3 regions of the Agromyces sp. CCNWLW203 genome follow, and region 2 is predicted to be linked to each of the others. Evidence: predicted binding sites of a transcription regulator. Region 2 holds the regulator's gene; each other region holds the start of a gene.
The links. The regulator LexA, encoded in region 2, represses DNA repair genes until DNA is damaged. The targets are predictions, from matches to a motif close to TCGAACANNTGTTCGA.
Positions count from the first base shown of each region.

Region 1: VPH61_RS17960 (HNH endonuclease signature motif containing protein) is a predicted target of LexA. The motif match lies at 5,311-5,326, and genes of this name have one in related genera.
Region 3: VPH61_RS09365 (DUF6504 family protein) is a predicted target of LexA. The motif match lies at 3,554-3,569, and genes of this name have one in related genera.

Region 1 covers NZ_JAZHYX010000009.1:39,228-46,595, forward strand. Annotated here, with positions in the region: gene VPH61_RS17935 (ABC-F family ATP-binding cassette domain-containing protein) at 1-17, shown strand, start outside; gene VPH61_RS17940 (MetQ/NlpA family ABC transporter substrate-binding protein) at 203-1,117, shown strand; gene VPH61_RS17945 (methionine ABC transporter ATP-binding protein) at 1,229-2,257, shown strand; gene VPH61_RS17950 (methionine ABC transporter permease) at 2,257-2,916, shown strand; gene VPH61_RS17955 (hypothetical protein) at 3,058-3,495, shown strand; gene VPH61_RS17960 (HNH endonuclease signature motif containing protein) at 3,702-5,291, opposite strand; gene aztD (zinc metallochaperone AztD) at 5,466-6,719, opposite strand; gene VPH61_RS17970 (MarR family winged helix-turn-helix transcriptional regulator) at 6,804-7,295, opposite strand.
Region 2 covers NZ_JAZHYX010000004.1:29,787-37,154, forward strand. Annotated here, with positions in the region: gene hisH (imidazole glycerol phosphate synthase subunit HisH) at 1-94, opposite strand, end outside; gene hisB (imidazoleglycerol-phosphate dehydratase HisB) at 91-705, opposite strand; gene VPH61_RS10450 (histidinol-phosphate transaminase) at 702-1,793, opposite strand; gene VPH61_RS10455 (LysM peptidoglycan-binding domain-containing protein) at 1,837-2,247, opposite strand; gene lexA (transcriptional repressor LexA) at 2,514-3,191, shown strand; gene VPH61_RS10465 (alpha/beta fold hydrolase) at 3,228-3,995, opposite strand; gene metE (5-methyltetrahydropteroyltriglutamate--homocysteine S-methyltransferase) at 4,081-6,432, opposite strand; gene VPH61_RS10475 (methylenetetrahydrofolate reductase) at 6,429-7,368, opposite strand, start outside.
Region 3 covers NZ_JAZHYX010000003.1:257,572-264,939, reverse strand. Annotated here, with positions in the region: gene VPH61_RS09380 (AAA family ATPase) at 1-591, shown strand, start outside; gene clpX (ATP-dependent Clp protease ATP-binding subunit ClpX) at 705-1,982, shown strand; gene VPH61_RS09370 (benzoate/H(+) symporter BenE family transporter) at 2,009-3,253, shown strand; gene VPH61_RS09365 (DUF6504 family protein) at 3,254-3,544, opposite strand; gene sepH (septation protein SepH) at 3,645-4,709, opposite strand; gene VPH61_RS09355 (DUF4193 domain-containing protein) at 4,905-5,198, shown strand; gene VPH61_RS09350 (DUF3093 domain-containing protein) at 5,195-5,659, opposite strand; gene dut (dUTP diphosphatase) at 5,698-6,156, shown strand; gene VPH61_RS09340 (DUF3710 domain-containing protein) at 6,153-6,773, shown strand; gene VPH61_RS09335 (DUF3159 domain-containing protein) at 6,779-7,368, shown strand, end outside.

The sequences.
Region 1 (7,368 bases), on a different contig from region 2:
AGTCGCTCGAGGCATAATCTCGCAGAAGCTGTGACGCACTGTGACCCGGGCGTCAATCGGGCAAAGAATCTTCGCTTAGCGTTGTTCCTGCACCCGCGATCGCGGCATCGAAGCCCCCCACCGAAAACCACGTGTGGCGGAGCCATGCCTGCTCCACGCCAACAGCACCCGATCGCGTGCACCTCAGCGAAAGGGAACCACCATGTCACGTCAGCACCCGTCCTCACGTCAGACGAAGCTCATCGCCGCACTCGCAGCGGTGCCGCTCGTCTTCGGCCTCGCCTCCTGCGCCGCTCCGGCCGCCGGTGAGGGCGATGCCGCGAACGACGTCATCAAGATCGGCGTCGTCGGCAAGGCCGACCCGCAGTGGACCGCGTTCGAAGAGGCCGCCGCCGACGAGGGCATCGAGATCGAGATCATCGACTTCTCCGACTACGCCCAGCCGAACCCGGCGACCACCGAGGGCGAGCTCGACCTGAACCAGTTCCAGCACATCGTCTACCTCGCCGACTACAACGTGTCGGCCGGTGAAGACCTCGCACCCATCGGCGCGACCGCGATCTACCCGCTCGGCCTCTATTCGACGAAGTACGACTCGGTGAAGGCCATCCCCGAGGGCGAGACTGTTGCCGTGCCGAACGACGCCTCGAACCAGGCGCGAGCCCTGCTCGTGCTGCAGTCGGCCGGGCTCATCGAACTCAAGAGCGGCGGCACGATCTTCTCCGACCTCGCCGACGTCGACGAGGCGAAGTCGAAGGTCAAGGTCACCGCGCTCGAGGCCTCGCTCACGCCCACCTCGCTGCCCGACCTCGCCGCGGCCGTCATCAACAACGACTTCGTCGAAGACGCCGGCCTCACCTTCGAGGACGCGATCGCGCAGGACGACCCGAGCGACCCGAATGCGCTGCCCTACGTCAACATCTTCGCGACGCGCGCCGACGACAAGGACAACGCGACGTACCTGAAGCTCATCGAGATCTTCCAGACCGACCCCGAGGTGCAGGCCGGCCTCCTCGAGGCATCCGGCGGAACCGGCGTCGCGCTGCAGACGCCCGTCGCCGACCTCGAGAAGTCGCTCAGCAAGGTCGAGGCCGACACCGCGGCCGCCAAGGGCTGATCGCGTTCGCGCGTTCGCGCGTTCCGCACCCGCCGTTCGGGCGGTGAGCACCGCACCGGTGCTCACCGCCCCGTTCGCGTTCACGCATTCTGCGTCGCAGAGGAGAACACCATGGCGCTCGTCGCCCTGCGCAACGTCACCAAGACGTACCCGGCACCCGAGAAGGGCGCCCAGCCCGTCGTCGCGATCGACGACGTGAGCCTCGAGATCGAACCCGGTGACGTGTACGGCATCATCGGATACTCGGGCGCCGGCAAGTCCACGCTCGTGCGACTCGTGAACGCGCTCGAACCCGCGACCTCGGGCTCGATCGAGGTCGACGGCCGAGAGATCACGACCATGCCCGAGCGCGAGCTCCGCGGCATCCGTCTCGGCATCGGCATGATCTTCCAGCAGTTCAACCTCTTCAACTCGAAGACCGTGTGGGCGAACATCGCGTATCCACTCACGGTGGCGGGGGCGACGAAGAGCGAGATCGCCGCTCGCGTCGCCGAGCTGCTCGAGTTCGTCGGCCTCACCGACAAGGCGAAGAGCTACCCCGACCAGCTCTCGGGCGGGCAGAAGCAGCGCGTCGGCATCGCCCGCGCGCTCGCGACCTCGCCGCGGCTGCTGCTCGCCGACGAGGCGACGAGCGCCCTCGACCCCGAGACGACGCAGGAGGTGCTGGCGCTCCTGAAGCGGGTCAACCGCGAGTTCGGCGTCACCATCATCGTCATCACTCACGAGATGGACGTGATCCAGTCCATCGCGACGAAGGTCGCGGTCATGGACGGAGGGCGCGTGATCGAGCACGGCGACGTGTTCGACGTGTTCTCGAATCCGCAGAACCCGTCGTCGCAGCGCTTCGTCGGCACCGTCGTGAAGGGCATCCCGTCGCCCGCCGAGCTCGACGTGCTGCGAGAGCGCCACGAGGGACGCATCGTCACGATCTCGTTCCGCGACGGCGACGCCTCGCAGGCCGCGGTCTTCGTCGCGCTCGCGACCGCCGGCGTCGAGTTCGAACTCGTCTACGGCGGCATCAACGACATCCAGGGCCGGGCGTTCGGACACCTCACGCTCGCGATCAGGGGCGCGGATGCCGCGGTCGACGCCGTGCTCGCCGAGATATCCGGTCGCGTCGACGTGACGGAGGTGTCGTGATGGATCGCCTGTTCGAACTCGGGCCCGAATTCTGGGTCGCCGCCGTCGAGACGCTCTATATGGTCGCTCTCACGCTGCTCTTCGGCGGCATCGCGGGGCTGCTGCTCGGCATGGTGCTCTACACGACGCGCCCCGGCAGCCTGCTGTCGAACCGCGTGGTGTTCAACGTCGTGAACGTCGTGATCAACTTCTTCCGGCCGATCCCGTTCATCATCTTCATCGCGGCGGTGCAGCCGCTCGCGCGGTATGTGATCGGCACGGGCATCGGCAACGACGCGCTCGTCTTCGCACTCTCGATCGCCGCGTCGTTCGCGATCGCGCGCATCGTCGAGCAGAACCTGCTCACCGTCACCCCGGGTGTCATCGAGGCCGCCCGCGCGATGGGCGCCGGTCCGATCCGGATCCTCCGCACGGTCGTGCTGCCAGAGGCGCTCGGTCCCCTCATCCTCGGCTACACGTTCGTGCTCGTCGCGATCATCGACATGACCGCGGTCGCGGGCTTCATCGGCGGCGGTGGGCTCGGCACCTTCGCCCAGGTCTACGGCTACCGTCAGTTCGAACCGGTGATCACGTGGGCGGCGATCATCCTCATCGTCGTGTTCGTGCAGTGCGTGCAGTTCCTCGGGAACTGGTTGGCCCGCAAGGTCATGCGTCGATGAGGTCGTGCGCCGATCGGGCTACTACACATTCGGCAGCTCCGTTTGAGGTGACTGCTCCTCGACAGCCGGGCGCATCTTGGAGCCGTCCACATTCGAGTTCGGCTGCGATTCTCCGCGCGCCTCGCCGACGACGATCGACGCATGACCAGATTCAACGTCGAAGCGGCGACCCGTATGCCCATTCCCACCGACCACGACGTGCAGGAGCGGGTCGCGAGCCTGCTCGAGTGTGCGCTCCGCCGCCAGTGGTGGACTCTGTACCTCGATGAGAACGACGTGCAGCTCCCGATCCTCATGCCCATGGCGGGATACCCGGACTCGCCCGATGAGCCCGTGCCGGAGAGCGGCACGGCCGCTGCGCTGCTTGCGAACCGACTGTCGATGGTCGTCGACGAGGTCGGTGCGGCGAAGCTCGTGTTCGTGTGGGAACGACCGGGCGGTGCCGAGTCGACCGAGGCCGATCGAGCCTGGGCGCGTGCGCTGGGTGAGGCGTGCCGGGCCGAAGGGCTTGCGGTGCGCGCGCAGCTGATCCTTCACGACGCCGGTGTTCGGTGGTTCGCGCGTGACGACTACGCGTGAACGCTCGGCGCGGCGCAGGCGAGATCGCAGCGGGGTCGCCGCAGCGGAAGCACCACTTCGTGACCACCACGTCGCGACCACCGCTCGACCACCACGTCGTGACCATTACGACGGAGCTATCACAACGGAGTCATCGCTTCACCGCTGCCCATGGCACGTTCTGCCACTGCGGAACCACCCACCGTTCGTGCTCACCACTCGCGTCGTCAGAACGGTGGATCTTCGGCGAACCTGCTCTGCGCTACGGCATCAGGGCTCTGCGTCAGCGGAGGTGCTGCGGCGATCGGCGGGCCATCCGCTCGAGCCGTCATCGTGCGTACCGGATGGGTTCGATGCACCCGGCCTGACGGCGAGGTCCACTCGAGTACGGCGCCGTCGAGATGTCGCATCGACCATGACGTCTCGTGCTTGAGGTGATGGTGGAGCGGGCAGAGGTGGGCCAGGTTGTCGAAGGCCGTTCGCCCGTCGTCGGCCCAATCGATGCCGTGGTCGAGTTCGCTGCGACTGGCGTTGCGATTGCAGCCCGGGAACCGGCAGGTGCCATCGCGCACCTGCAGCCAGCGCTTCAGATCGGCGGGCGGGCGGTAACTTCTGCGATCGACGTCGAGCACCGTGCCGCTCACCGGATCGGTGAGCAGCCGTACGAAAGTAGGAGCCTCGGCCGCGAGCCGGAGCGCCGTCTCGGGGTCGATCGGGCCATAGCCGTCGAGGAGGGCCGGCTCTGTCGAGGAGCCCATGAGCGTCAGCACCGGAACGGTGAGGTGAACGCTCGGCCGCACGCGACCGCAGGCGGCGGCGAACGCGGAGTCGTCGCCGAGCCCGCCGAACAGCAGCAGATCGCGGAGCGCATCCGCACGGATCTGGTCGTTCGTCAGGGCGACGACTCGCGCGGCACGCTCGGCGGGCCGAGCGTGTTCGGTGGCCGCGGCATCTTCGGCGGTCTCACCACCCGCGCCGGTCACGGCATCTTCGTGCGGCAGGTCGGGTTCGGCGCCGTCGGCAGGTGCGGCGTGCTCGTCGGGCGCCTCTCGCCGGACGCTCGTAGAACCGAGACGGCTCGCATCGGGAGAGTATTCGCCGGCCTCGCGAGCGACACGATCGAGGCGGTCTTTGATGAGGAGCGCGTCGGCAGCCGGCAGGAGGGCGTGCAGCCATGCCATGCCATCGAGTGCGGGTTCGATCTCGACGCGGCGCTTCTGGCGGGCAGCCAGGTGACGATCGGCGAGCGACCGGGCCTGCAGCTCTTCGCGCAGCGAGCGGGCCTTGCGGCGTACGGTGGCCGCGGTGTGATCGGCCGCGAATCGCGCGAGCTGCTCGTCGAGCTCAGCCCGAACGAGCGGGTCGGCGTCGAGCTCGGCAACGGCCTCGACGATGACCCGTGCATGCTGCAGGCTGAGGGATCCACTTCGGAGCGACGACAACGTGGCGGGAAGTTGCGTCGACAACGCCCATGCGTCGTCGATCTGACGCTGCATGGTGCTCTCGGGGACGCGCAGGGCGGTCGCGAGCTCGGCGGTGACGCTGCGGCGCGCCATCTCTCGGCGTCTCGACGGTGAGAGCCTCGGGGAGACGAATGCCTGCTCGGCGCGAAGTGCGAACGACACCGCCAGGAAGACAACGTCGACCCGCATCGCTGCGTTCATCGCCTCGATTCGCTGCGCCTGAACCGCGGCATCGACGAGTTGCGCCAGGCCGTCTTGCGCCAGTGCATACGGCGATCGTTCTCGATCGGCGCTCCGGTCGCCCTCGCTCGCCGTAATGCCAGATGAGCTGGCGTTTACGAGTGCGATCGGCATGATGTCATTCTATCAAGAATCGAACGTATGTTCGAGCATTGTGGAGAGCTTCGTGAGGCTGTTTCGGGCTGCTTCGGGCCGGGTCGGGAGGGCTGTGGTGAATGTGCACTGACCGCGCACGAAGCGCGGCGAGCGGATGCCGCGGGCAAGGGCTGCCCGCGACATCCGCTCGTCTCACTCGCCGACGGTCGACAGCTCGTTCGGCACGTGCGGCAGCTCGGCGCTCGCCGTGATCTCGCCCGACTCGAGGTCGACGACGTGCACCATCGAGGTTGCGGGGTCGGTGACGTAGGCACGGTGCCCACGCACCTCGAGCGAGGGCCTGGCCTCCTGCCAGTCGGTCGGCTCGGTCCACGGGTCGATGACCTCGAAGCGCGATGCGACGGCGCCCGCGACCGGGTCGATGACGTGGATCGCCCCATCGGTGCCGAGCACGAGCGCCTCGCCGTGCGGGCCGCGCGCCAGCGAGCGGAACGTGTAGCTCGTGCCGAGTTCGACGAGTCGCAGCGTCGCCGTGTCGGTGTCGATGAGGCTCACGCGCTCGGGGCGCTCGAGCTCCGCCTCGGCATCGACCTTGTAGTCGCCGAGCACGACCTCGGACTCGGGGGAGCCGGCCTGGTTGCCGATGCGGCCGTACGCGTCGGGTGCGGCGATCTTCGTGAAGGCGCCGTCGCGGTAGAGCACGGCGCCGTTCTCGCAGCCGAGGACGACGACCTCGTCGGCGGCGACGGTCTCGCCGTGAACGCCGGGGCAGTCGTCGGTGCGCGCGAGTTCAGCGCGGTCGGCGTCGAGCACGACGACGCTCGACCGGCTGTCGCTCGTGCCGACGGTGGTGAGCAGCGAGTCGCCCTCGAGGGCGACGGCGACGCCGTGGTGCGCGTCGGGGCTCACGTACTCGGTCACGTCCTGGGTCACGTCGAGATCGCCGCCCTCGAGCGCTGACGGGTCGAAGAGCTCGACGCGCCCGGTACCGTCGGCGAAGAGGGCGGTCGTGCCGGCGTGAGTCGTGACGTGTCCGGGGTGCTCGGCCGCGAACTCGAGGTCGGTCAGCTCCGGCGGCTCGGCGTAGTAGTGGTCGTGGTCGCCGTGCTCCTCGATCGTGACGCCGGTGTCGAGCACGCGGAACGCGTCATCCGTCGACACGATCACGTGCCGGGCGTCGCCTGCGGGGTTCAGGCGTAGGAACCCGTCGAGCGGCACGTCGTCGACCTGCTCGAGCGAGTCGCCCTCGAGCACGAGGAGGCCGCCGTCATAGCTCACGACGACGCGCGGTGCGCCGACCTCGGCCTCGGTCGAGGGGGCATCGGACGCCGCGGCGCGGTCGCCGTCGGCACCGGCCGGGCCTGCGCAGGCGGCGAGTGCCAGGGCCATCACGGGCCCGGCGACGGCGGCGAATCGGAGTGGAGAACGTTTCTGGACTGTGGTCATGCCGAGACGTTATCGTTAATGATAATCATTCTCAAAACTGACCCTGCAGAACCATCCATCGAGCCGGCGCCGCAGCGACCGCGCTCAGTCGAACCCGAGGCTGAGCTTCCTGAGCAGCCCGGCGAGGCGCTTCTGCTCGGCCGCGGGAAGGCTGCGGAGCAATTCGGTCTCGGCGTCGACGAGTCGCGTGATGGCGGCGTCGACCCGGGTGAGGCCCGCGGGGGTCATCTCGACGAGGATGCCCCGGCCGTCGTTCGGGTCGGTCTGCCGGTTCACGAGCCCGCGCTCGACGAGGCGGTCGATGCGGTTCGTCATCGTGCCGCTCGAGACGAGCGTCTGCTGCAGGAGCTGCTTGGGGGAGAGCCGGTATGGCGACCCGGCGCGGCGGAGCGCGGAGAGCACGTCGAACTCCGAAGCCTCGAGCTCTGAGCGGGCGAACGCCTGCCGCCGCGCGCGGTCGAGGTGCTTCGAGAGCCGCGCGACGCGCGAGAGCACCTGCAGCGGCGAGAAGTCGAGGTCGGGGCGCTCGCGTTCCCAGTCATCGACGATCCGGTCGACCTCGTCAGCATCGGTCATCCCGTCATTATCCCGTGACCGGGCGGGCCGTCGTCGCAGATGTCGATGAGCAGGTCACGGATGCCTCGAGGCA
Region 2 (7,368 bases):
TGACTTCGGCGCCCGCGTGCTCGAGCGCCTTCGCGGCCGAGTGCACGTTGCCCGAACCGTAGTCGAGCACGACGACACGAGGGCTGCGCGTCACAGCGCGCCCTTGGTCGAGGGCACGCCCGACACGAGCGGGTCGAACGCCTTGGCCTGGCGGAACGCGCGCGCGAACGCCTTGAACTCCGCTTCGGCGATGTGGTGCGGGTCACGGCCGCCGAGCACGGTCACGTGCACGGTGAGCGCCGCGTTGTAGGCGATCGCCTCGAACACGTGCCGCACCATCGAACCCGTGAAGTGACCGCCGATGAGGTGGTATTCGAAGCCGACGGGCTCGCCCGAGTGCACGAGGAACGGCCGGCCCGAGATGTCGACGACCGCCTGCGCGAGCGCCTCGTCGAGCGGTACGAGCGCGTCGCCGTAGCGGGAGATGCCGCGCTTGTCGCCGAGCGCCTGCTTGATGGCCTGCCCGAGCACGATGCCGACGTCTTCGACCGTGTGGTGCACGTCGATCTCGAGGTCGCCGCTCGCGCGCACGGTCAGGTCGGTGAGCGAGTGCTTCGCGAACGCCGTGAGCAGGTGGTCGTAGAACGGAACACCGGTCTCGATGTCGCTCGAACCCGTGCCGTCGAGGTCGATCGAGAGGTCGATGCTGGATTCGCTCGTCTCGCGCTGCACCCGGGCAGTGCGCGAAGGGCTCGATGCGGTCATGAGGCAATCCTATTCGGGGCTGACACGGCGATCGCTTCGAGGAAGGCGGTGGTCTCGGCCTCGGTGCCCGCCGTGACGCGCAGGTGACCGGGAATGCCGATCTCCCTGATCAGGATGCCGCGTGCGAGCAGTTGTTCGAACACGGCGTGCGGGTCGTCGACGCCGCCGAAGAGCACGAAGTTCGAGCCGCTGCAATAGGGAGTGAAACCGAGCCGGGCCAGCTCGTCCGAAATGCGCTCGCGCTGCCCGCGGATCTCGTCGACCATCGCGAGCATCTCGCCGGAGTGGGCGAGCGCACCGAGCGCCGCCGCCTGCGTCAGCGCCGACAGGTGGTACGGCAAACGCACGAGTCGGAGCGCGTCGATCGCAGCGGGGTCGGCCGCGAGATAGCCGACGCGGGCGCCGGCGAACGCGAAGGCCTTGCTCATCGTGCGCGAGACGAGGAGTCGCGGCCGACCCTCGAGCAGCGTGAGCGCGCTCGGGGTGCCCGGGTCGGCGAATTCGAAGTACGCCTCGTCGACGACGACGATGCCGCGAGCGGCGTCGGACACCGCCTCGATCGTCTCGATCGAGAGCGGCGTGCCGGTCGGGTTGTTCGGGGCGCAGAGCAGCACGATGTCGGGGTCGTGCTCGCGCACCGCGGCGACAGCGGTCTCGGGGCTGAGTTCGAAATCGTCGTCACGGCCGGCCGTGATCCACTCGGTGCCGGTGCCCGAGGCGAGCAGTCCGTACATGGAGTAGGTCGGCGCGAAACCCAGCACCGATCGTCCCGGCCCGCCGTAGGCCTGCATGATGTGCTGCAGCACCTCGTTGGAGCCGTTCGCGGCCCAGATCTGATCGGGGTCGAGGCCGTGGCCGAGGTAGTCGGCGAGGGAGCGACGCAGCGCGGTGAACTCGCGGTCGGGGTAGCGATTGAGCGTCATGATGGCCGCGGCCACGCGGGCGACGATGTCGTGCGCCACGGCCTCGGGAATGGGATGCGTGTTCTCGTTGACGTTGAGCGCGACCGGCACGGCCTGCTGCGGCGCTCCGTACGGAGTGCGACCGCGGAGATCGTCGCGGATGGGGAGGTCTTCGAGACTCGTCACCCGTCAAGCCTAACGAGGCCCGCGGGCGTGTTTCAGCGGTGAGTCACGGAGCGAGCGGCAGTGCGAGTCGCTGCCCGGGCTCGACGACCGCGTCGTCGAGGCCGTTCAGTCGAACGATCTCGGCGATGACCTCGCGCACATCGCCGCTCGGGTCGAGCGTCTCGGCTATGCCCCACAGCGAGTCACCCTCGCCGACGGTGACGTATTCGAAGGTTGCGCCTGCGGAGTCGACGTCGGCCGCGGCGGCACCTGAGCCGAGCACGAGCACGAACGCCCAGATCACGAGCGGAAGCGCCGCGAGGCCGGTGAAGACGACGCGACCGCGCCGCGTCAGGCGAAGACGGGTGCGCACCACTGTGGTCTGTGCCGGGGCCTGCGCCTGCTGCGTCTGGTCGAAGCCGCGCGGAAGAGCCCGCGAGGGCTGGAAGCCGGTCGTTGCGATCACTGCGCTCATGTCACACCTCCTGTAGGAGTCGCATCCGGCCCTCGGCCGGGAGGACCGGATGCGAAACTCTGTTCCGAACATACATTCGAATTTCGAACATTGCAAGCATCGAACTCCGGAAACCCGCGGAAGCGGATCTCCGACACACTCGAACAGATGTTTGCCGCACGCACGCGAGACGGATACAGTTTCGAATGTCTGGAAGACAGTCGACCAGACACCACCGACATCCGGCCTCACGGCCGCTACGAGGGGCGGAGACGTTGAGCACCGACATCGACGACGTGCAGGCAGCAGGCAGGCCCCGCCGCCGCAAGAGTCTGAGCGCGAAGCAGATCGCCATCCTCGAGATGATCCAGCGCTCGGTCTCGAGCCGCGGCTACCCGCCGAGCATGCGCGAGATCGGCGACGCCGTCGGGCTCTCCTCGCTCTCGAGCGTGACCCACCAGCTCAATCAACTCGAGCTGGCCGGTTACCTGCGGCGCGATCCCAACCGCCCGCGTGCGCTCGAAGTGCTCATCGAACTGCCGGGCGTGACCGACCGACCGACAACCCAATCCGATCCCACGCCGGTCGGCGACGCGGCGATGGTTCCCCTCGTCGGGCGCATCGCGGCAGGTGTGCCGATCACGGCCGAGCAGCAGATCGACGAGGTCTTCCCGCTCCCCCGCCAGCTGGTCGGCAAGGGCGAGCTGTTCATGCTGAAGGTCTCCGGCGACTCCATGATCGACGCCGCGATCTGCGACGGCGACTGGGTCGTCGTGCGATCGCAGCGCACCGCCGAGAACGGCGAGATCGTCGCGGCGATGCTCGACGGCGAGGCCACCGTCAAGGTCTTCCGCCAGCGCGACGGCCACACCTGGCTGCTTCCCCGCAACAGCGCGTTCGAGCCGATCGTGGGCGACCACGCCGAGGTGCTCGGCAAGATCGTCGCGGTGCTGCGCGCGGTCTGACTCCCACGCCCCAGCGCGGCGAGCGGATGCCTCCCGCTACGCGGCGGAACGCGCCCCGACCGGCACGGGTTCCGGCGTCGCCGGCGAGAGGTCGCGGAGCCACCCGAGCACCGCATCCATGAATCCGGCGTGGTCGTCGCGGAAGACCGTGTGCCCGGTGCCCTGCACCGTTTCGACGGTCATGCCCTGGTGCCGCAGCTGACGCGCGACCTTCGCCGTGATGAGCAGGCTCTTCTCGGCGAGCACGACGAGCGTCGGCGCTACGAGCCGGGCGGGCGGCACGAGCGGCCGGGTGTCGGTGAAGCCGAGGATCGTGCGTTTGTCCCAGTCGCGCAGCGTCGCGAGTTCGATATCGACGTCGGCGGCGCTCCACTTCGGGTTCATGCGCACGAGTGCCGATCGCCTGGGCCGCGGCGCGATGGCGAAGAACGCCTTGAACGCCCAGCCCTTCACGCCCTTCGGGAACGAGAACGCGGGGTCGATGTAGATCGCGGCCCGCGGAGCGAGCCGGTCGGCCACGAGACTCGCGACGAGGCCGCCGAGCGAATGCCCCATGACGACGTCGGGCGGCCCGTCGAGCAGGGGCTCGAGCGTCTCGACGACGTCACTCGCCCAGGCCGCCGGCGAATAGCGCAGCGCTCGCGGGCTGCGGCCGTGGCCGGCGAGGTCGACGGCGAGCACGCGGAATCCCTGGGCCTCGAGCTCGGCGGTGACGCGATGCCAGGCGCGCGAGTCCGACATGATGCCGTGGATGAGGATCGCGGTGCGCGCACCCCCGCCGGATTCGTGGACCGCGAGTTGCATGCGTCGACCGTACGCGCCGCGCCTGTACATCACCCCGGCATGAGCCGAGCGGATGCCGCGAGCCGCGGCATCCGCTCGGTTGCTGCTAGCCCGCGAGCACCGGGGCGGCGCGCTCGGCCCGCACCGCGACGGTCGCCTCGACGATGTGCCGCAGCGACTCGACGGTCTCGTCGTACCCGCGGGTCTTCAGGCCGCAGTCGGGGTTGACCCAGAGTCGGTTCGCCGGGATCGCGCCCGCGGCCCGCTCGAGCAGCGCCTGCACCTCGGCGACACCGGGCACTCGGGGCGAGTGGATGTCGTAGACGCCCGGGCCGATGCCGTGGTCGAAGCCGCTCGTCTCGAGGTCGTCGACGACCTCCATGCGGCTGCGGGCCGCCTCGATCGAGGTGACGTCGGCGTCGAGGTTCTTGATCGCGTCGATGACGACGCCGAACTCCGAGTAGCAGAGGTGCGTGTGAACCTGCGTGCCGGGCTCGGCCCCGCCCGTCGCGAGGCGGAAGGAGCCGACCGACCAGTCGAGGTACGCGGGCTGGTCGGCGAGCTTCAGCGGCAGCAGCTCCCGCAGCGCGGGCTCGTCGACCTGGATGATGCGGATGCCCGCCGTCTCGAGGTCGGTGATCTCGTCGCGGAGCGCGAGTGCGACCTGCCGTGCGGTGTCGCCGAGCGGCTGGTCGTCGCGCACGAACGACCACGCGAGGATCGTGACCGGACCGGTCAGCATGCCCTTCATCGGTTGCTCGGTGAGCGACTGCGCGTAGCTCGACCACTCGACCGTCATCGGCGCGGGCCGCGAGACGTCGCCCCAGAGGATCGACGGCCGCGTGCAGCGCGAGCCGTACGACTGCACCCAGCCGTGTTTCGTCACCGCGAAGCCGTCGAGCAGCTCGGCGAAGTACTGCACCATGTCGTTACGCTCGGGCTCGCCGTGCACGAGCACGTCGAGGCCGAGCTCTTCCTGCAAGCGCACGACGCGCTCGATCTCGGCGCGCATGAGGGCCGCGTAGTCGTCGGCGGGCAGCTCGCCCTTGACGAGACGGGCGCGGGCGCGGCGGATCTCGGCCGTCTGCGGGAACGAACCGATCGTGGTGGTCGGCAGCTCGGGCAGTCCGAGCGACTCCTGCGCTGCGACGCGCTCGTCGTAGTTCACGCGGGCGAAGTCCGCCTCGGCGAGCCCCGCGAGGCGGTCGCGCACCGAGGGCACGCGCACGCCGGGCGCGGCGTCGCGGTCGGCGAGGGCAGCGGATGCCGCGGCGAGCTCGCCCTCGATCGCGTCGCGCCCTTCGGAGAGCCCGCGACCGAGCACGGCCACCTGGCCCACCTTCTGGTCGGCGAACGCGAGCCAGGAGATGAGGCGGGCGTCGAGCTCGTCTTCATCGGCGATGTCGTGCGGCACGTGCAGCAGCGACGTGGAGGTCGACACCGAGACGGCCGGCGAGAGGTGCTGCACGGCGACGACACGGTCGAACGCGGCGGCGAGGTCGCCGCGCCAGATGTTGTGGCCGTCGATGACGCCGGCCACGAGGGTTTTCGCGGCGAGCGACTCGGCCGTGACGGGGTCGAGGCCGTCGGGAAGCGAGCCGCGCACGAGATCGAGGCCGATCGCCTCCACCGGTGTCGCGGCGAGGGCCGGCAGCGCGTCGTCGAGCGAGCCGTAGGGCGCGGCGACGAAGATCGCCGGACGGGCGTCGCGCGCGCCGAGGGCGTCGTAGGCGATGCCGACCGACTCGATCACGCGGGCGCGGTCGACGTCGATGCTCTCGCTCACGAGCGCGGGCTCGTCGAGCTGCACCCATTCCGCGCCCGCCGCGGCGAGCTGCTCGAGCAGCGCCTCGTAGACGGGCACGAGGTCGGCGAGCCGATCGATCGGCGCGAAGCCGGCCGGGGCGCCGTCGGCGGCCTTCGCGAGGAGGAGGAAGGTCACCGGTCCGACGATCACGGGCCGCGTCGTGAAGCCGGCCGCCGTCGACTCGGCGAACTCGGCGAGGATGCGCTCGGCGTGCAGCGAGAACACGGTGTCGGGGCCGATCTCGGGCACGAGGTAGTGGTAGTTCGAGTCGAACCACTTCGTCATCTCGAGCGGGGCGTCGTCACCGACTCCACGGGCGATCGTGAAGTACGCGGCGAGGTCGAAGCGGCCCTCGCCATCGGCGAGGACGGCGAACCGCTCGGGCACCGCACCGACGGCGACCGCGGTGTCGAGCACCTGGTCGTAGAACGAGAAGGTCTCGGGGATCGCCGAGCCGGTGCGGGCGAGACCGAGCGACGCGAGGCGCTCGCGGGTCGCAGCGCGCAGCGCCGCCGCCTCGCCTTCGAGGTCGTCGGCCGTGATCGAGCCGGCCCAGAACGCCTCGACGGCCCGCTTGAGTTCGCGCCGGCGGCCGATGCGCGGATAGCCGAGGATCGTGGCGTTCGGGAAGCCGGGTGCAGGGGTGGTCATCGTGCGGTGTTCCTCTCGTCGGCGAACCGGTCGGTTCGCAGTCCGAGCCGGTCGACGACGTCGAGCACGGCTTCATGGCGGTTGAACGTGTAGAGATGCAGGCCGGGAGCGCCACCCGCGATCACCTCGGCGGCGAGCCGGGTGGCGAAGGCGATGCCGAGCTCGGTCTGCGCGGCGGCATCCGGTTCGATCTCGAGGTTGATGGCGAGGGCCGCGGGCGGTTCGACCCCCGTCAGCTCCGTAAGCCGCGCAAGGCGTGCCGGAGTGGTGACCGGCATGATGCCGGGAAGGATCGGGATCGTGACGCCGCCCGCGCGGGCGCGCTCGACGAAGCCGAGGTAGTCGTCGGCCCGCCAGAAGAGCTGGGTGATCGCGAGGTTCGCCCCGGCGATCTCCTTGGCGAGGAGCGTGTCGACGTCGTGGTCGAGGTTCCGCGACCGCGGGTGGCCGGTGGGGAACGCGGCGACCGCGACGCGCTCGGGGCGGGGCCGTTCCCTGATGCGCGAGGCGCCCGGGTTGCCGGGGACGCCGACCTGCGCGAAGGGCTCACGCTCCTCCTGCACCCGGTGGATGAGCTGCACGAGCTCGGCCGCGCTGCCGAGGTCGCCGATGCCCGCGTCGGGGTCGGCGTCGACCGGCGGGTCACCGCGCAGGGCGAGGAAGCTCGTGATGCCCGCATCGAGGAACTCCCGCACGAGCCGGTTCGCCTCGAGATGTGAGGAGCCGACGCACGTCAGGTGCGCCATCGGTTCGACGTGCGTGTGCTCGAGCATGTAACGGAGCACCGTGAGCGAGCGGGCGCGCGAGCTGCCGCCCGCCCCGAAGGTCACCGAGATGAACGCCGGGTCGACCTCGGCCAACCGATCGATCGTGCGCCCGAGGGCCAGCGCCGCCGCGTCGGTTCGCGGCGGGTAGAGCTCGAAGGAGAGCGGCAGT
Region 3 (7,368 bases), on a different contig from region 2:
GTGGGCGAGAACGGCAGCGGCAAGTCGACGCTGCTCGAGGGCATCGCGACGGCCTACGGGCTGCCGCCCGAGGGCGGCAGCAGCAACGGGGGCACGACGACCCGGCCGAGCGAGTCGCCGCTCGCCGAGTGGTTGCGCATCGAGCGCAGCCCATCGGCGCCGCGGTGGGGGTTCTTCCTCCGTTCCGAGACGATGCACGGCTACTACAGCTACCTCGAGGCCCTGCCCGACAGCCCCGATCGGCACCTGCACTCGCTCAGTCACGGCGAATCGTTCAACGACCTCCTCGACAACAAGCTGAACCACCCGCGCTACCGTGCCGGCCTCGTGTGCCTCGACGAGCCCGAGGCCGCGCTCTCGTTCTCGTCGATCCTCGGATGGATCTCCGGCCTCGACCGCATGGTCGCCCGTGGCACGCAGATCATCTGCGCGACGCACTCGCCGGTGCTCGCGTCCGTGCCAGGTGCGACGATCCTCGAACTGGGGGAGTGGGGCATCCGCGAGACCGCCTGGGACGACCTCGAGCTCGTCTCGCACTGGCGCGGGTACCTCGACGATCCGCGGCGCTACCTCCGCCACCTCCTCGACTGAGGTCCCGGTTCGCGGCCCGCGAACGGCCGAGCGTGTCGAATCCCGCGCGCTACCCTCGATCGGCCCGATCTCGGGCTAGGCTCGGAACAGACTCGTCGACAGGGAGGGTTTCGATGGCACGCATCGGAGAGAGCGCCGACCTGCTCAAGTGCTCGTTCTGCGGAAAGAGCCAGAAGCAGGTGCAGCAGCTCATCGCCGGACCCGGCGTCTACATCTGCGACGAGTGCGTGGAGCTCTGCAACGAGATCATCGAGGAGCGTCTCGCCGAGGCCGGCGAGACCGAGGCCGGCGAGTTCGAGCTGCCCAAGCCGAAGGAGATCTTCGGCTACCTCGAGGAGTACGTGATCGGCCAGGAGGCCGCGAAGAAGGCGCTCGCCGTCGCGGTCTACAACCACTACAAGCGCGTGCGCGCCCGCACCGCCCTGACCTCGGCCGACGCCCGCGACGATGTCGAGCTCTCGAAGTCCAACATCCTGCTGATCGGCCCCACCGGCTGCGGCAAGACCTACCTCGCACAGACGCTCGCGAAGCAGCTGAACGTGCCGTTCGCCGTCGCCGACGCCACCGCGTTGACCGAGGCCGGCTACGTCGGCGAAGACGTCGAGAACATCCTGCTGAAGCTCATCCAGGCGGCCGACTTCGACGTGAAGCGCGCCGAGACGGGCATCATCTACATCGACGAGATCGATAAGATCGCGCGCAAGGCCGAGAACCCGTCGATCACGAGGGATGTCTCCGGCGAAGGCGTGCAGCAGGCGCTGCTGAAGATCCTCGAGGGCACGGTCGCGTCGGTGCCGCCGCAGGGCGGCCGCAAGCACCCGCATCAGGAATTCATCCAGATCGACACGACGAACGTGCTGTTCATCGTCGCCGGCGCCTTCGCCGGCCTCGAGGACATCATCTCCTCGCGAGCAGGCAAGCGTGGAATCGGCTTCGGTGCGCCGCTGCACAACAAGGAAGAGGAAGCCGACATCTTCAGCGAGGTCCTCCCTGAAGACCTCCACAAGTTCGGTCTCATCCCCGAGTTCATCGGTCGGCTCCCGGTCGTCGCGACGGTCATGCCGCTCGACCGGGATGCGCTCATGGAGATCCTCACCGTGCCGCGCAACGCGCTCGTCCGTCAGTACCAGCGAATGTTCGAGCTCGACGGGGTGGAGCTCGACTTCGAGGAGGAGGCGCTGCAGGCGATCGCCGACCTCGCGGTGCTGCGCCAGACGGGTGCCCGTGGGCTCCGCGCCATCATGGAGGAGGTGCTCGGACCGATCATGTTCGAGGTGCCCTCCTCGACGGGCGTCGCGCGTGTGGTCGTCACGAAGGCAGCGGTGCTCGACAACGCCGCGCCGACGATCGTGCCGCACACGAAGCAGCGTCGCACCGAGAAGTCGGCGTAACCGGGCCCCGAGAGCGAGCGCCGCCCATCTTCCACACCGTTGTCGCGGGCGTCATCGCGGCCATCACCGGGTTCGCGAGCTCGTTCGCGCTCGTGATCGCGGGCCTCGTCGCCGTCGGCGCGACCGAGACGCAGGCGGCTTCCGGGCTCTTCGCGCTCTGCATCGCCACCGGCCTCCTCTGCATCGTGCTCCCGCTCGCGACGCGCATGCCGGTCTCGTTCGCCTGGTCGACGCCGGGCGCGGCGCTGCTCGTGGCGGCGGCTGCAACGACGCAGCAGTTCGCTGCTGCAATCGGCGCGTTCATCGTGTGCGGCGTGCTCATCGTGCTCGCGGGCCTCTGGCCGGCCCTCGGCCGGGCGATCACGAGCATCCCGAAGCCGATCGCGAGTGCGATGCTCGCCGGCATCCTGTTCCCGATCTGCGTGGCGCCGGTGTTCGCCGCGGTCGAGCAGCCGGCGATCGCCGTGCCCATGGTGCTCGTCTGGCTGCTGCTCGCGCGTCTCGCGCCGCGCTGGGCCGTGCCCGCGGCGATGCTCGTCGCAGTGATCGGCATCGCCGTGCTGGCGGGGCCCGCGGTGCTTGCGAGCGAGGCGGTCCGGCCGCAGCTCCAGTTCGTCGCTCCGGTCTTCGACCCGTTCGTGATCGTGAGCCTCGGCCTCCCGCTCTTCATCGTGACGATGGCGGGGCAGAACGTGCCCGGCTTCGCCGTGATGTCGACGTTCGGCTACCGCCTCGCGCCGCGGCCCGTGCTGGTCGCCTCGGGCGTGGCCTCGGTGGGCGCGGCGTTCGCCGGTGGGCATGCGTTGAACCTCGCGGCGATCACGGCGGCGATCATGGCAAGCCCCGAGTCGAACGCCGATCCGCGACGACGCTGGGTGGCGACCTTCACCTCGGGCATCGTCTACCTCGTGCTGGGCGCCGGCGCAGGTCTCGCGGCCGCCGTCGTGCAGGCGTCGCCGCCGATCATCATCACCGCGGTCGCCGGGCTGGCATTGCTCGGAGCCATGGTCACCTCGCTGACGGGCGCGCTCGAAGACCCTCGTCAGCGCATCACGGCGATCGGCACGTTCCTCGTCACCGCGTCGGGGGTCGCCGTGATCGGCATCGGCTCCGCATTCTGGGGCCTCGTCGTCGGCGGGGTGCTCATGCTCTGGCTCGGCCGAAGCACACCGGCACCTGGCGGGCAGGCGCCCTCCCAAGCGCCCTCTCCCGAGCCCTCAGCACCCCACGTGGGCGACGACGAGCATGATCGCGACCCCGAGCCCGCCTGATCAGTCGTAGACCCGCAGGAGCTGCCAGCGGTCGTCGCGTCGTTGCACGTCGAACACGTGGGTCTCGCCGTCGTCGGCACTCGCCTGGAACCGCCATCCACTGATCTGCAGGGGCGGGCGCCCGGGCGACACGTCGTAGTGCGCGACCGGCGCCCACCAGTCGCACGGGCCGACGAGGGTGGTGGGCGTATCGCTCACACGGAAACGGCGGGCCCGCCACACGAGTCGCTCGGGGCGGCCGTCGTCGCTCGTCCACAGCTCGACGTACTCCTGCACGAGCGACATGGGCACCTCACCGATTCGAATGTATGTTCGAATCGTAGCATCGAGTTCCCGCATGCGAAACGCCGCCGTGCATGGAGCACGGCGGCGTTCGACGGTTGCGTTCGGCTCAGGCCAGATCGTCGTCGGTGCGGGCGCCGAAGACGATCTCGTCCCAGCTCGGCATCGACGCGCGGCCCTTCTTCGAGCTGCCACGGGCATTGGTGGTGCTCGAGACGCCCTTGCCACCCCAGATACTGCGCGCGGCGGTGCCGGGCTTCTCGTCGGGCTGCTCGAGCTCCGGGGTCTCTTGCACGGGCGCCGGAGTGGGAGTCGCCGGCTGGCGCTCGGGCTCGCCGACCGCGGCCTCGCGTTCGCCGCGCCGGCGGCGCAGGGCCTCGAGCAGGTCGGCGGTCTCTCCGAGCGTCTGCTTCGGCTCATCCGCTCGCTTGATCGCCGCGCGTGCCACCGCCGGGCTCGATGCCTGGGGGGTGCGTGCGTACGGAAGCGGCTCCAGGTGAGGCGCCGTGTCGAAGTCGCCGTGCTCGGGCTCTTCGAAGGTGAAGGCACCGCTGTCGAAACGGGACTCCTCGGACTCGGGACCGACGGCGCGGAGGCGGGGGATGAGCCCGCCCTTCATCTCGCCCTGCTGCGAGAGCGTGATCGCCTCGGAGTTCAGCGGCTGCAGCGCCTGCTTGCGGGGCTCGAAGCTCCAGCGGGCATCGTGGTCGATGGTCTCGGCGGTGAACTCGAGCTTGATGATCCAGCCGCGCTCCTCGTCCTTCCAGCTCGCCCAGCGTTCGCCGTGGGCGCTGAGCTGTGCGAGCCGCTCGCGGATGACGCCGCCGAACGAGGGCTGCTCGTCGGCGGCCTCGGACTCGGGTGTCACGTGCACGGGAACGGCGAGGGCTGATGTCACCATGTGTTCGCGCTCGGCGAGCACCGGTCCCTCGAATCGGCGGATGTAGTCGATGGAGGCGCCGGTGACCTGTGCGACCTCTTCGGCCGACATGCCGGCGCGGATGTGGGCCTGCACCTCGCGCGGCGAGGGTTTCGGCCCGGTGTGCTGCTCGGGTTGCGCCTGACGGATGCGAGATTGCAGCACCTCGTCGATCTCGATCCGGAAGCGTGCTCCGTCGTCGGAAGCGGCGAGCAACGCGCCGTTCTCGACTCCGATTACCTTGAGTTCTTGCATCGCGACAAGCCCTTCCGTGCTTTCGTCTCCGCCCAAGGATGCCATGCCGGGGCGGGTGCTCGTGGGAATAGGACGGGCGCGCCGGAAGTTGAGCAGGGAGCAGCTGTGGAAACGCTGCGAAAGTGGTTTGCTAACGCCACCGATTTGATGCAGACTATGGCCGCCGAATCATCGGCGATGAAGAAATGGATGGGAATGGCAACGGATTACGACGCACCGAGGAAGACCGAAGACGACTCCGAGTCGATCGAGGCCCTCAAGGAGCGCGTCCCCGACAAGATGTCGGGCGTAGTGGATGTCGATGACGCCGATAACCCCGGCGGGTTCGACCTCGCTGGTGCCGATCTCTCCGACGTCGAACTCGACGTCGTGGTGCTTCCGCCTCAGGCGGACGAGTTCACCTGCGTGAACTGCTTCCTCGTGAAGCACCGTTCGCAGATGGACCACGAGACGAAGCTCGGACCGATCTGCTTGGAGTGCGCCTCCTAGGCGCCAGGCTCGGTACCTTCAGGCCGTCGCGATCCATTGATCGCGGCGGCCAGTTCTTTCGGATGACGCGTCGAGACGAGCCAGTACGGCGTCGGATCCGACGGGTCGGTGATCGGCACCCGCACGACGGGCGCCACCCAGCCGCGGATCACGAGGAACGCCCGTGCGTCGAGACCCGTGCCGCGTTCGACGCGAGCCGCGGCATCCGTCGCCCCGGTCGCGACGCCCGTGTCGGCCAGGGAGATCGAGGCGCGACCCGCGCGGAGGCGACCGTCCGCCACCTCGACGACCGGCGCGGTGATGCTGAGCGCTGCGACCGTCGCGCCGTAGAGGATCACGCCGGTCGCGATGCCGGCGGGCATCGAGACGGGCGCGAGGACCAGGATGCTGGAGGGGATCAGCAGCAGGCTGACGACGTAGATCCAGGGCGTCGGCCAGAGTTTCTCGCGGTAGTCGGGCATGGCTCTATTCGACCAGACTTCTGCACTACCCTCGAACAGTGACCGATTCCGTCGATGTGCTGATCACTGCTGAACGCGTGCCGAACTACGCCCATCCGGGCGACGCGGGCGCCGATCTCCACGCTTCCGAGTCCGTCGTGCTCGGCCCCGGCGAACGCGCCACGGTCGGCACCGGCGTCGCGATCGCCCTGCCCGACGGCTACGTCGCCTTCGTGGTGCCGCGCTCGGGCCTGGCCTTCAAGCACGGCATCACGATCGTCAATGCGCCCGGCACCGTCGATGCCGGCTACCGCGGCGAGATCAAGGTCGCACTGTTGAATACCGACGCCCGCGAGGCGCACACGATCGAGGTCGGCGACCGCATCGCCCAGATCGTCGTGATGCCGGTGAGCCGCGCTCGATTCGTCGAGGTCGAGCGGCTGCCCGGGAGCCTGCGCGGCGAGGCAGGATTCGGCTCCACCGGTCTCGGGGAGCACAAGTCAGGAGTGAACGCATGAGCGACATCGAAACCGGCGGCGACATCCCCGCCGAACAGCCAAAGTCCGCCCCCGAAGACCGCGCAGAGGCGGGTCCCTTCGACGAGGCCGAGGCGAACCCCGTTCGCCCGTACGTCGACCTCGGCGGGGTCAAGGTGCTGCCGCGCGACGGACTCCACCTCCGCCTCGAGGTCGAGGAGGGCACGAAGCGCGTCGTCGCGATCGGCCTCGACTACGCGAACTCGACGCTGCAGGTGCAGCCCTTCGCCGCGCCGCGGTCGAGTGGCCTGTGGCACGAGATCCGCGCCCAGATCGCCGACCAGATCGCGCGTCAGGGCGGCTCGACCACCGTTCGCGAGGGCACCTTCGGGCCCGAGCTGCTGGCGCAGATCCCCGTCGCAGCAGGCGAGGGGCAGCCGGGGCAGATGCGCCTCGCTCGCTTCATCGGCGTCGACGGGCCCCGCTGGTTCCTCCGCGGCGTCATCGCCGGCGAGGCCGCGGTCGACCCCGCCGCAGCAGTCAAGGTCGAAGACCTCTTCCGTTCGATCGTCGTGGTGCGCGGCAGCACGCCGATGCCGCCGCGCGACCTCATTCCGCTGCGCATGCCCGCGTCCTCCGCGGGCGCGCCCACGGTGTGACCGCGATGACGAACGCCGACGGTTCGCCGCGCCCCGACGAGGGCGAGCGAGCGGATGCCGCGGCGCAGCGTCCGGTCGATGGCGACGCCGAGACCGGCAGCACGGCCGGTGAGTTCGGTCGCCAGTTCGCCGCCGCCGCCGAGAAGAGCGGCCTCGGCGCGCTCGCGCGCGACGAGAAGCTGAGCGGACGCGATCTCCTCGTCGCCGTCGGCGGCGTGCGCGGCATCCTCGAGGCGCTGCTGCCGGGCCTCGTCTTCCTCGTCGTCTACAGCGGGCTCACGAGCTTCGCCGGCCAAGACCCGCAGGCGGCGCTCGTGCCCGCGCTCGTGGCATCCGTCGGCCTCGCCGTGGTCTTCACGATCGTCCGCCTCGTGACGAAGGGACAGCCGACCCAGGCCATTGCCGGCCTCATCGGCGTGCTCGCCTCGGCAGCCCTCGCGCTCTGGTCGGGCGACGCCCGCGACAACTACGTGATCGGCTTCTACACGAACGCCGCGTACGCCCTCGCCCTCACCGTCTCGCTGTTCGTGCGCTGGCCCGCGATCGGCCTGATCGTCGGATTCCTCATGGGCGACGGTGTCGCGTGGAAGCAGGA